3 regions of the Streptomyces sp. NPDC012474 genome follow, and region 3 is predicted to be linked to each of the others. Evidence: riboswitches for the same ligand, from Rfam matches in the RefSeq annotation. Region 3 holds a riboswitch; each other region holds the start of a gene.
The links. A riboswitch is a leader RNA that binds a small molecule or an ion and turns the genes downstream of it on or off. The one in region 3 is predicted to bind cyclic di-AMP.
Positions count from the first base shown of each region.

Region 1: linked by a shared signal. The riboswitch ahead of ACFY9S_RS22615 (peptidoglycan DD-metalloendopeptidase family protein) and the one ahead of ACFY9S_RS11670 (peptidoglycan DD-metalloendopeptidase family protein) in region 3 are both predicted to bind cyclic di-AMP.
Region 2: linked by a shared signal. The riboswitch ahead of ACFY9S_RS08930 (transglycosylase SLT domain-containing protein) and the one ahead of ACFY9S_RS11670 (peptidoglycan DD-metalloendopeptidase family protein) in region 3 are both predicted to bind cyclic di-AMP.

Region 1 is NZ_JBIBEP010000010.1:114,978-119,248, reverse strand. Features, by position in the region: gene ACFY9S_RS22625 (HPr family phosphocarrier protein) at 1-95, shown strand, start outside; gene ACFY9S_RS22620 (FCD domain-containing protein) at 259-954, opposite strand; gene ACFY9S_RS22615 (peptidoglycan DD-metalloendopeptidase family protein) at 1,142-1,930, opposite strand; cyclic di-AMP (ydaO/yuaA leader) riboswitch at 1,943-2,107, opposite strand; gene ACFY9S_RS22610 (insulinase family protein) at 2,300-3,688, opposite strand; gene ACFY9S_RS22605 (insulinase family protein) at 3,685-4,271, opposite strand, start outside.
Region 2 is NZ_JBIBEP010000003.1:176,996-181,266, reverse strand. Features, by position in the region: gene ACFY9S_RS08935 (polyprenyl synthetase family protein) at 166-1,176, opposite strand; cyclic di-AMP (ydaO/yuaA leader) riboswitch at 1,677-1,852, shown strand; gene ACFY9S_RS08930 (transglycosylase SLT domain-containing protein) at 1,858-2,637, shown strand; gene ACFY9S_RS08925 (Cof-type HAD-IIB family hydrolase) at 2,601-3,449, opposite strand; gene ACFY9S_RS08920 (GNAT family N-acetyltransferase) at 3,621-4,271, shown strand, end outside.
Region 3 is NZ_JBIBEP010000004.1:213,985-218,255, reverse strand. Features, by position in the region: gene ACFY9S_RS11675 (alpha-galactosidase) at 1-1,231, shown strand, start outside; cyclic di-AMP (ydaO/yuaA leader) riboswitch at 1,541-1,702, shown strand; gene ACFY9S_RS11670 (peptidoglycan DD-metalloendopeptidase family protein) at 1,707-2,636, shown strand; gene ACFY9S_RS11665 (DUF6250 domain-containing protein) at 2,819-3,535, shown strand; gene ACFY9S_RS11660 (SGNH/GDSL hydrolase family protein) at 3,681-4,271, shown strand, end outside.

The DNA.
Region 1 (4,271 bases), on a different contig from region 3:
TCCTCGCCTCCGACGCCGAGGGCGCGGACGCCGCCCTGGACCGGCTGGCCAAGCTGGTCTCCGAGGGTCTCGAGGAACTGCCCGAGACCGTCTGATCCCGTGCGCCGATCCGGCGCACACCGAAGGGCTCGTCCGTATTCGCCGGGCGAGCCCTTCGTCATTCCCATCGACGAGGGGCCAGAATTCTGGAATTTCCAGTTTCCGGGCAAGGGAAATAGACCCGCACGAATTGGCTGCTCTTTGTATACGGCCGCCGTGTTAATGCCGCGGGCTCGCCGTGTTTACGGGATGTTGCGAGTTCCTCACATGGTCCGCGGGCTCCCTGCCGGAGCGGAAACGCAGTCGGTGCGCACCCCGCGCGCGCTCGGCGTGCAGCGCCGTGACCGCCCGCGCGCGCTCGCCGTCCCCGCGCGCCACCGCGTCCACGATCGCGCCGTGCTCCGTCCAGGACTCCACCGGGCTGACCGGCGCGTCCACGGCGTACATCCACGCGATCTTGTGGCGGAGCTGGGTGAGCATCGAGGTCAGTGCGGGGCTGCCGGAGGCCTGGGCGAGCGTTTCGTGGAACCAGCCGCCGAGGGAGCGCAGATCGTCGCTGCTGCCGCGGCGGGCCCGCTCCTGGCCCAGCCTGACCAGGCCGCGCAGGACCTTCAGATGCGCCTCGGTGCGGCGCTGGGCGGCGCGGGCCGCGCCGAGCGGCTCCAGGAGCATGCGCATCTCCAGCAGGTCGCCCGCCTCCTGCTCGGTGGGTTCGGCGACGCACGCGCCCGCGTGCCGGCGGGTCACCACGAAGCCCTCGGCCTCCAGAGTGCGCAGCGCCTCCCGGACGGGCACCCGCGAGACGCCGTAGCGGCGGGCGAGGAGTTCCTCGGTGAGCCGGCTGCCGCGTCCGTGGACACCCGCGACGATGTCGTCCCGGATGGCCGTGCACACCGAGTGCGCGGGAATACGCATGACCGACCTCCCCTTAATTCCCGTGAAACGCCGACGAGCGGCGCCCGTTCCGTGACTCTATTGCAATGAGCCGGAATTTCCGACGGCAAGCGGGAATCCAGGGATATTTTTTGGACAGGCTCCGCAGTAAACGCCGAAAGCCCCGGCTCGGGGAGCCGGGGCTTCGGGGACAGCGCTGAGGTTCCGGTCAGACGTTCACGCCGTGCGAGCGGAGGTAGGCGACCGGGTCGATGTCCGAGCCGTACTCGGGGCTCGTACGGGCCTCGAAGTGCAGGTGTGGCCCGGTGACGTTGCCGGTCGCGCCGGACAGGCCGATCTGCTGGCCCGGAGTGACCTGCTGGCCCACCGAGACGCCGGCGGAGGACAGGTGGCCGTACTGGGTGTACGTCCCGTCGTTCATCTTGATCACGATCTGGTTGCCGTACGAGCCGCCCCAGCCGGCCTCGACGACGGTGCCCGCGCCGACCGCGTGGACGGAGGTGCCACTGGCGGCGTGGAAGTCGACACCGGTGTGGCTGCCGGAGGACCACAGGCCACTGTTGGCCTGATAGCTGGTGGAGACGTACGAGCCGGAGATCGGGGACACGAAGGTGTTGAGGCGCTTGCGCTCGGCCTCGCGGGCGGCACGCTCCTTGACCTCACGGGCCTCCTCGGCCGCCTGCTTGGCCTTCTTCGCCGCCTCGGCCGCCTGCTTGCGGGCGGCCTCCTCGGCCTTCTGCTTGGCGGCGGTCTCGTCGGCGGCCTGCTGCTGCGCGACCGCCTGGGCGTCGATCTGCTGGGCCACGGTGTCGCCCATGGTGACGACCGGGGTGAGGCCGGTCTGCTCGGCGCTGGGCTCGGCGGCGAAGGCCGCGGGGGCTGCCACGGTACCGATCACGCCGGTGGTGGCGAGGGCCGCGACGCCCGCGGCGCGGGCGGTGCCGCGCTGGATCCTGCTGGGACGACGGTGCTTCCCGGTGGCGCGAGTGAACGCCATGTAGTGGCTGGTCCTTTCCTTCCCTCTCGCCTACCGGGTTAGCTGACGGGTTCGGAGCAGGAAGGTCTCCTACGGACTCCCTCGCGGCTCGCGCGGGCGCCCGATTCACCCCAGGGACTTCGATGGGTCCCCGGCTCCCCTGGCTCGCGCCGTACGGGGACTCGGCGATGACTGTCCGGTGCCGCGGATGCGGCGCACTGCCTGACGAACAGCCCGGACGACGCTAAGCGGCGCCACTTTCAATTCCCAAACGAATCCTGGTGTTTGTAGCGGATCCCACAGGGCAGACAGGCAACCTCCGTATCAATTCGGGCATAAAGGAGCCCTGGTGCCTTGGAAGACAACCAGGGCCCCTACGCGCGCGTGCCGCTACTCGGCGGCGACGACGGTCACTTCGCCGATGCCCAGGGCCTCCACGGGCGCCTTGATCTGCGCAGCGTCACCGACGAGGACGGTCACCAGACGGTCCACCGGGAAGGCGCTCACGGCCGCCGCGGTGGCCTCCACGGTGCCGGTCGCGGCGAGCTGACGGTACAGCGTGGCCTGGTAGTCGTCGGGCAGGTGCTGCTCGACCTGGTCGGCCAGCGTGCTCGCGACCGCCGCGGCCGTCTCGTACTTCAGCGGAGCCACCCCGACCAGGTTCTGCACGGCGACGTCCCGCTCGGCGTCGGTCAGCCCCTCGGCGGCGAGGGTGCGCAGCACCGTCCAGAGGTCGTCCAGAGCGGGGCCGGTGTTGGGCGTGTCGACGGAACCGCTGATGGCGAGCATCGCGGCACCCGTGCCGTCCGGAGCGGACCGGAGGACCTGGCCGAACGCCCGTACGCCGTAGGTGTAGCCCTTCTCCTCGCGCAGGACGCGGTCCAGACGGGAGGTGAGGGTGCCGCCGAGGCAGTACGTGCCGAGCACCTGCGCGGGCCACACGCGGTCGTGCCGGTCCGGGCCGACCCGGCCGATCAGCAACTGCGTCTGGACGGCGCCGGGGCGGTCCACGATGACGACCCGGCCGGTGTCGTCGGCGGTCACCGGCGGCACGGGGCGGGACTCGGCCGAGGAGCCCGTCCAGGCGCCCAGGGTCTCCCCGAGCAGGGCGTCGAGGTCGATGCCGGTGAGGTCGCCGACGACCACGGCGGTGGCCGTGGCGGGACGGACGTGCTTCTCGTAGAAGCCGCGAACGGCCGCGGAGTCGATCGCGGCGACCGTCTCCTCGGTGCCCTGCCGGGGCCGCGACATACGCGCGTCCGACGGGAACAGCTCCCTGGAGAGCTCCTTGGCGGCGCGGCGGGAGGGGTTGGCCAGCTCGTGCGGGATCTCGTCGAGGCGGTTGGCGACCAGCCGCTCGACCTCGCTGTCGGCGAACGCGGGCGACCTCAGCGCGTCGGCGATCAGGTTCAGTCCCTTGGCGAGCCGGGAGGCCGGCACCTCGAGGCTGAGCCGGACGCCGGGGTGGTCGGCGTGCGCGTCGAGAGTGGCACCCGCGCGCTCCAGCTCGGCGGCGAACTCCTCGGCGGAGTGCTTGTCGGTGCCCTCGGAGAAGGCCCGGGCCATGATCGTGGCCACACCGTCGAGGCCGGCCGGCTCGGCTTCCAGGGGGGCGTCGAGCAGGACCTCCACGGCGACGACCTGCTGACCGGGGCGATGGCAGCGCAGCACCGTCAGGCCGTTGTCGAGCGTGCCGCGCTCGGGGGCGGGGAAGGCCCACGGCTTGGCGTCGCCCGCCTGCGGCCGGGCGTGGAAGTCCATCGTGGCGAGCTCGGTCACTTGGCCGCCTCCTCGTTCTCGTCGCCGGCCGCGGCTGCGGTGTCCTCGGTGGCGTCCTCGTCGGTGACGGGCTCGTACACGAGCACCGCGCGGTTGTCGGGCCGCAGGCGGGCCTTGGCGACCTCCTGGACCTCCTCCGCCGTGATCTCCAGCACACGCTGGACGGCGGTCAGGGCGAGCTGCGGGTCGCCGAACAGCACGGCGTACCGGCACAGTTCGTCGGCGCGGCCGGCGACCGTGCCGAGCCGGTCCAGCCACTCGCGCTCCAGCTGGGCCTGGGCGCGCTCCATCTCCTCCGCCGTGGGGCCCTCCTCGGCGAACCTGGCGAGCTCCTCGTCGATGGCGGTCTCGATGACCGGAACCTCCACGTCACCGGACGTCTTCACGTCCAGCCACCCCAGGGAGGGCGCCCCGGCGAGCCGCAGCAGGCCGAAGCCGGCCGCCACGGCCGTACGGTCGCGCCGCACCAGCCGGTTGTAGAGGCGGGAGGACTCGCCGCCGCCGAGGACGGTGAGGGCCAGGTCGGCCGCGTCGCACGCGCGCGTGCCGTCGTGCGGCAGCCGGTAGGCGGCCATCAGGGCGC
Region 2 (4,271 bases), on a different contig from region 3:
TTCTCACCCGAACAGGTGAGGAGTGGTGTCTTTCCGTGGTGTCCATCTGACCAAATCGGCCAGGGAGATACGTCAGACCCCGGGCTCAACTCCGTGTACTGCTGGGGTATGACACGGAAGGGCCGCTTCTCCCCCGACCCGTAGGGGTCGGACGGTACAGAGGCCCTAGCCGGCCCGGTGCACCACCGCGTCGCACAGCTCCAGGAGCGCCGTCTTCGCGGTGCACTCCGGCAGGGGTGCGAGCGCCGAACGGGCGTCCTGGGTGTAGCGGACGGTGTCCCGCCGGGCCTGCTCCAGCGCCGGGTGGGCCCGCAGCAGGCGCAGGGCCTCGGCGTGCCGGGCGTCGTCGGTGAGGTCGGAGTCGAGCAGGTCGCACAGGGCGGCGTCCTCGGCGAGTCCGAGCCGGGCCGCCCGCTCGCGCAGCCGCAGCACCGGCAGCGTGGGGATGCCCTCGCGCAGGTCGGTACCCGGCGTCTTGCCGGACTCGTGGGAGTCGGAGGCGATGTCCAGGACGTCGTCCGCGAGCTGGAAGGCGACGCCGAGCCGCTCGCCGTACTGGGTCAGGACGTCCACGACCGTGTCGTCGGCGCCGGACATCATCGCGCCGAACCGGCACGACACGGCGACCAGCGAGCCGGTCTTGCCGCCCAGCACGTCGAGGTAGTGCTCGACGGGGTCCCGGCCGTCCTGCGGTCCGGCCGTCTCCAGGATCTGGCCGGTCACCAGCCGCTCGAACGCCTCGGCCTGCACCCGCACGGCCTCCGGGCCGAGGTCGGCCAGGATGTGCGAGGCGCGGGCGAAGAGGAAGTCGCCGGTGAGGACCGCGACGGAGTTGTCCCAGCGGGCGTTCGCGCTCGCGACGCCGCGGCGCACGGAGGCCTCGTCCATCACGTCGTCGTGGTACAGCGTGGCGAGGTGGGTCAGCTCCACGACGACGGCCGACGGCACGATCCCGGGCGCGTACCGGTCACCGAACTGGGCGGAGAGCATCACCAGCAGGGGGCGGAACCGCTTGCCTCCGGCCCGCACCAGGTGCTGGGCGGCCTCCGTGATGAAGGGCACCTCGCTCTTGGTGGCCTCGAGCAAGCCTTCCTCGACAGCCGCCAGTCCGGCCTGGACATCGGCTTCCAGAGCCTGGTCCCGCACGCTCAGCCCGAACGGCCCGACGTCGGTCACGAGGGGTCTCCTGTCTGCTGTGTCTGCCGGTGGTTACGCGGATTGTCGATAGGTCGCTGCCCACACTCCGGCCAGCGTATCCGGTCACGTTTCGATCACCGCCAGCACCCAGGGTTACAGGCCGGGCGGTATCCGATCACGACCGTTATGTTTTCGATCAACCTATAAGAACAGATATAAATCGACTTACCCAGAGGTAGCGAACTATGCACGATTTGCCGAGAAGAGTCGGTGAATTCCTCTTGGTAGAAATTGCCCCACAGACTCGTGATCAGTGAGTTGAATCACTTGTCCCCCTTTTCCGTCCCGCCTCGGCATCGGCCCGTACCACCTTCCCCCGAACGCCAGTTGAGCCTTGGCTGCCGCAAAGGATCAAGCGGCCAAAACAACCCCGACCAAGGTCAACCGCTCGATGTGTGACTGAGGCGCTTGTTCCCGACATGTGCTCTCGCATACGTTCCCGGCCTGTCCGGCGGACGCCCAATCCTGCCGCCGCCCGGACTCCCCACCAACCGACTCACTCACGCAGGGCAGGAGCGGGGGACCCAGGTAAGTCGCCGGTCCGCACAGCGGCACGGCTCGGGGTGAAGCCGCGCACGGCACACAGCGCCGTACGCGGCCGGGCACCTCCCGGCCCGAACCCGACAGCTCACCTCGCAGGCGCCGGAGAGGAATATCGCCATGGCCGGACGAGGCAAGCACCGTCGCCCCAGAACCAACCCGCTGACCCGAGGCTTCATCGCCGCCGGTACCGGAGGAGCCGCACTCACCCTGCCGCTCCTCGGTGCCACGCACGCGAGCGCCGCCGAACCCCAGAGCGCACCCGCCGCCGCACAGTCCGTGCCGCAGGCGGCCCAGCCCGCCAAGTCCCTCCCGTACACCGTGGTCAAGGGCGACTCGCTTGCCCGCATCGCGGACAAGTACGACGTCTCGGGTGGCTGGAAGCAGCTGTACAAGGACAACCGCGCGGCCGTCGGTGACGACCCGAAGCTGATCCACCCGGGTCTGAAGCTGACGGTGAAGACCACCAAGACGGACACCGCGAAGAAGACGGCGACCAAGTCGTCCGCCCCCGCCAAGCCGGCCGCCGAGCCCGCCGGCGGCGTCACCCAGGCCACCCAGGCGTCCGTGAAGACCTACCCGGACAACCTCGACGGGTGGATCCGCGAGGCGCTGGACATCATGGCGCAGAAGGGGATCCCCGGGTCCTACGACGGCATCCACCGCAACATCATGCGTGAGTCGTCCGGCAACCCCCAGGCGATCAACAACTGGGACTCCAACGCCGCCAAGGGCACCCCGTCCAAGGGTCTCCTCCAGACCATCGACCCGACCTTCCAGGCCTACCACGTGGACGGCACGTCGTGGGACCCGTACGACCCGGTCGCCAACATCACCGCGGCCTGCAACTACGCGGCCGACCGCTACGGCTCGATCGACAACGTCAACGGCCCGTACTGAGCCGCCCCGCCCAGCAGTCGTTCGAGGACGACGGCGATGCCGTCGTCCTCGTTCGACAGGGTGACCTCGTCGGCCACGGCCTTGAGTTCGGGATGGGCGTTGGCCATCGCCACGCCGTGGCCGGCCCAGTCGAACATCGGGATGTCGTTGGGCATGTCACCGAAGGCGATGGTGTCCGCCGGTCGCAGCCCCAGATGCTCGGCGGCCAGCGCCAGGCCCGTCGCCTTGGTGATCCCGCACGGCTGGAGTTCGACCGTGCCGGGCCCCGACATCGTCACCGTCGCCAGTGAGCCGACCACCGAGCGGGCCGTCGCCGCCAACTCGTCGTCCGACAGATGGGGATGGCGCAGCAGCACCTTGCTGATGGATTCACCCCACAGTTCGTCGCGGCGGTCGACCCGCACGGCGGGCAGGGTCGGGTGCGGCATCAGGTAGCCCGGCTCGATCAGCGTGAGCCCGTCGACCCCGTCCTGGTCGACCGCCGCGTACACCTGCCCCACCTCGGCCTCGATCTTGCCCAGGGCGGTCTCCGCCAGCTCCCGGTCCAGGGTGATGGACCACAGCAGCCGGTCCGCGCCGGCGTCGTACACCTGCGCGCCCTGCCCGCACACCGCGAGCCCCGTCGCGCCGAGGTCGTCCAGGAGCGGCCGCACTCTCGGCGCCGGCCGGCCCGTCACCACGAGGTGCTGGGCACCGGCGTCCGCCACCCGCGCGAGCGCGGCGAGAGACCGGTCGGAGAGGGTGTCGTCGCCGCGCAGCAGCGTCCCGTCCAGATCGGTGGCGATGAGTGAATATGCGATGGGTGCGGCCATGATCAGAGAATACGGACAGCGCGCCCCTTCGTTTCATCGTACGACCCACGCCGATTGCCCGGTTGAAGGCCTCTGCACCGGTTGGCAACAACATGCTCCGCTACCTACCCGTGGGGCCGCATCGAGCGGTACCTTCCAAGTGTCCAGGGGGGACTTGATCGGGGGGTCGGGTTGAGCAGTGGGCGCATTCGTGTGGCCGGGCCCGGGGAGCTCGGCGAAGGGGAGAGGGAGCGCTGGCGTGCGCTGCGGGCGGCCTGCGAGACACCGCGCAACCCCTTCATGGAGCCGGAGTTCACCGAAGCCGTCGGCCGGGTCAGGCCCAGGGCGCGGGTGGCCGTGGTGTACGAGGGGCTGGAACCGGCCGGGTTCCTGCCCTATGAGCGCGGCCCGTTGGGGCAGGGCCGGGCGATCGGCCTCGGTGTCTCGGACGCCCAGGGCGCGATCCTGCGGCCGGGTCTGGACCTGGAGACGGACCAACTGCTGAGGGCTTGCTCGGTGTCGAGCTTCGCCTTCGACAACCTGGAGGCCGAGCAGCGGCTGTTCGTCCGGTACGCGGCCGAGGAGCACGCCACCTACGTCATCGACGTGGAGAAGGGCTACGAGACATACGAGTCGGTGCTGCGCGCACAGTCGCCGAAGTTCCTGAAGACCACGCTGGCCAAGGAGCGCAAGCTGGGCCGGCACGCCGGTGACCTGCGGTTCGTGTTCGACGAACGCGAACCGGCCGCGCTGCGCACGCTCATGGAGTGGAAGTCCGCCCAGTACCGCAGGACCGGCCGCCGGGACCGGTTCGCCCAGGAGTGGATCACCGGGCTCGTCGGG
Region 3 (4,271 bases):
CGCCTACCAGCGGGCGCATGTGATCCCGGACGCGGGCCGGGACCGGCCGGTGCTGTTCAACTCCTGGGAGGCCACCGAGTTCGACATCTCCGAGGAGCAGCAGCGGGCGCTCGCCGAGCGGGCGGCCGCCATGGGTGTCGAGCTCTTCGTGGTCGACGACGGCTGGTTCGGGGCGCGCACCAGCGACCGGGCCGGGCTCGGCGACTGGAGCCCCAACCCCGACCGCTTCCCAGGCGGGCTGAAGCCCCTCGCCGACCACGTGCACGGCCTCGGCATGCAGTTCGGGATCTGGGTCGAGCCCGAGATGGTCAACCCGGACAGCGACCTGTACCGCGCGCACCCCGACTGGGTGCAGTACCAACCGGGACGAAAGCGGACGGAGTTCCGCAATCAGCTCGTACTCAACCTCGCCCGCGAGGACGTCCGGGAGTACCTGTGGGAGCAGCTCGACGGGCTCCTCTCCCGAGCGCCGGTCGACTACGTCAAGTGGGACTTCAATCGCTGCTTCACCGACGCCGGCTGGCCGGACGACCCCTACCCGCAGCGGCTGTGGGTCGACCACGTGCACGGCCTGTACGCCCTGCTGGACCGGTTGCGGGCCGCCCACCCCGGCGTGGCCTTCGAGTCCTGCTCGGGCGGCGGCGGGCGGATCGACCTCGGTGTGCTGAGCCGCACGGACCAGGTGTGGACCTCCGACAACACCGACCCGCTCGACCGGCTCGCCATCCAGCACGGCTTCAGCCAGATCCATCCGGCCCGGGTCATGGCCGCCTGGGTCACCGACAGTCCGAACGCCATGCTCAATCGGCGGGCCAGCTCCCTGCGGTTCCGGTTCGTCAGCGCCATGGCCGGGGTGCTGGGGGTCGGCGGCGATCTCACGCGGTGGACGCGGGAGGAGCTCGCCGAGGCGCGGGAGTGGGTGGGGCTCTACAAGGGGATCCGGCCCGTGGTGCAGCGCGGCGACCAGTACCGGCTGCGTCCCCCGCGGGGCGGGCTGAGCGCGGTGCAGTACGTCCTCGGCGACGAGACGGTCGTCCTCGCCTGGCTCCAGGCGCAGCGCTACGGCGAGCCCGTACCTGCGCTCCGGATGCGTGCCCTCGACCCGACCGCGTCGTACGAATGCCTCGAAACGGGTGAAGTCCACCGCGGGGCCGTGCTGCTTCATCACGGACTGCGGGTCGGCCTGCGAGGGGATCTGAACGCCGTGGTCGTCCGTCTTAAGCGGAAGTAGGCGTTCTGTCCGAATAGGGCGATTGAGCCGCTTAGGGATAACGTGCCCCGATCGTAAAGGAGATGAGGTCGGGGTGCGTGACCATCGTCATATTCGTGACGATCTGTTGTCGCCATGTTCACGTAATTCACGCATTGTTCAGGGCGGTTGGGAAAAGCGGGAGATCGGTAATCCACGCTCGGTGACCGCGGATGTGTCGACGCGTCAAGAGAAACACCGTCACGGGCAACCGCAAGCTTGTCCGTTTGCGTCCTGGTCGCTTACGTTCCACACCAATCCGGACGGACGCCTAATCCTGCCGCCGACCGGAGCCCGCACACACTGACCCGACGTACGGCAGGAGCGGGGGACCCACAGGTAAGACGCCTGTTCCGGTTCCCGGAACGGCTTGGGGTTAAGCCGCGCCCAGGCGCGGCCGGGCATCTCCAGCCCGCACCCGACAGCTCACCTCGCAGGCGACGGAGAGGAATTCGCCATGCCCGCGAAGGGTAAGCACCGCCGTCCCAAAGCCCAGCGTTTCACCCGCTCCATCGCCGTCGCCGGAACCGGCGGAGCCGCTCTCGCGCTGCCGCTCATGGGGGCCGCCGGCGCCCATGCCGCCACCCCGCAGTCGGCTCCCGAAAAGGCCGTCCAGTCGGCCCCGGCGGCCGAGAAGAAGGCCGCCGAAAAGGCGACCGGCGCCCGCACGTACACCGTGCAGGCCGGCGACTATCTCGCGAAGATCGCCGACGATCAGAACGTCAGCGGCGGCTGGAAGAAGCTCTACGCCGACAACCGTGACGCCGTCGGCTCCGACCCGTCGCTGATCCACCCGGGTCTGAAGCTGTCGATCGGCAAGCAGGCGGCGAGCGCGCCGCAGTCCTCGGCCCCGTCCGCGCCGAAGGCCTCCGCCCCGAAGCCCCCGGCCTCCCAGCCGTCCGCCGGCGAGTCCTCCGCGCAGGCGGAGACCGCCGCGAAGCCGGCCGCCGCCAAGCCCGCCGCCGAGAGCAACGCCGGCGGCTACAGCCTCCCGGTCGCCGGTGCCACCGTCAGCACCCCGTACCGCATGTCCGGCAGCATGTGGTCCAGCGGCTACCACACCGGTGTCGACTTCGTCGTCCCGACCGGCACCTCCCTCAAGGCCGTCGGCGCCGGCACGGTCGTCTCCGCCGGCTGGGGCGGCGCCTACGGCAACCAGGTCGTCATCAAGCTCGCCGACGGCCACTACGCCCAGTACGCCCACCTGTCCCAGCTCTCCGTCTCGGCCGGCCAGACCGTGACCGCCGGGCAGCAGGTCGGCCTGTCGGGCGCGACGGGCAACGTGACCGGACCGCACCTGCACTTCGAGATCCGCACCACGCCGGACTACGGCTCGGACATGGACCCGGTCGCCTTCCTGCGCTCGCACGGCGTCTCCGTCGGCTGACCGGCCGCACGACCACCTGCCTGACACGCGGCCGAAGGCCGGACCCCGATCCCCGGGTCCGGCCTTCGACGTGTGCGCACGGTCGGCCGTGTCAAGGGATCGACATGCGGCGGCAGTTGGGACAGAGTGATCCCGCCCGGAGTGCAAGCGCTTTCCAGAGTCTTCCCGAGGAGCTGTGTCCCGTGCCGACCACCCGCAGAGCGTTCGGAGCCCTGGCCGCCGGAGCCGCCCTGGCGGCCCTCGCCCCCACGGCCGCCGCGCACGCCGCACCCCGTCACCGTCGCCTCCTCGCCCGCGACGACTTCTGCCACGGCCTCGGCCAGTGGGTCACCGAACTCCAGGACGGCGGCGCCGTCACCGCCTCCCGCGGCATCCTGGAGATCGACGTGCCGAGCGGCGCGACCGTGTGGTTCAGGCAGCGGCTCGAAGGGCCGTACGTCCTCGAGTACACCGCGACCCCCGTCTCCGACGGCGGGGTCAACGACCGGGTCTCGGACCTCAACAACTTCTGGAACGCGACCGACGTACGCTCCCCGGGCGACCTCTTCGCGACTGCGCGCGGCGGCGCCCTCGACGAGTACGACCACCTCACGACGTACTACGCGGGGTACGGGGCCAACTACAACACCACGACCCGGCTGCGCCGCTACGTCGGCGAACCCGGCGTCCGCCCCCTGGTGTTCGACTACACCGAACCGCTGCTGGTCCCGAACGAGCCCAACCGGGTCCGGATCGTCTCCGACGGCTCGACGGTCCGGTGGTGGAACAACGGGCGGCTCGTCTTCGACCACACCGACCCACAGCCCTACACGAGCGGCCACTTCGCCTTCCGGACCGTCTGGAGCCATTTCCGGATCAGTGGATTCCGGGTCTGGCGGCTCACCCCGAAACATCCCTGACAAGCGGTGTATTCCGGAGTTTGCGAACGCTTTGGGAGTGGCTTATCTCACCGCCCGTCAATCCCTTCCTACGGTCGCGTAGGTCACATTCGAAGGTGAATCATGAGCTGCTGTGGCAGACGATTCGAAGAATGACAGCAGAGCAGTGATCGGGTCGTACGTGGCGGTGGGGGACAGCTTCACCGAGGGCGTCGGTGATCCCGGCCCCGACGGGGCGTTCGTCGGCTGGGCCGACCGGTTCGCCGTCCTGCTCGCCGACCGCAGGCCCGAGGGCGACTTCCGATACACCAATCTCGCCGTACGCGGAAAACTCCTCGACCAGATCGTGGCGGACCAGGTTCCGCGGGCCGTCGACATGGCCCCGGACCTCGTCTCGTTCTGCGCCGGGGGCAACGACATCATCCGGCCGGGCACCGACCCGGACGAGGTGGCCGAGCGCTTCGAGCGTGCTCTGGCCCAGCTCACCGCCGTGTCCGGCACGGTCATGGTGACGACCGGCTTCGACACCCGTGGCGTGCCCGTGCTCAAGCACCTGCGCGGCAAGATCGCCACGTACAACGGACACGTCCGGGCCATCGCCGACCGGTACGGCTGCCCCGTGCTCGACCTGTGGTCCCTGCGCAGCGTGCGAGACCGCAGGGCCTGGGACGCGGACCGGCTGCACCTGTCGCCCGAGGGGCACACGCGCGTGGCGCTCCGCGCGGGCCAGGTGCTCGGCCTCGAGGTGCCGGCCGAC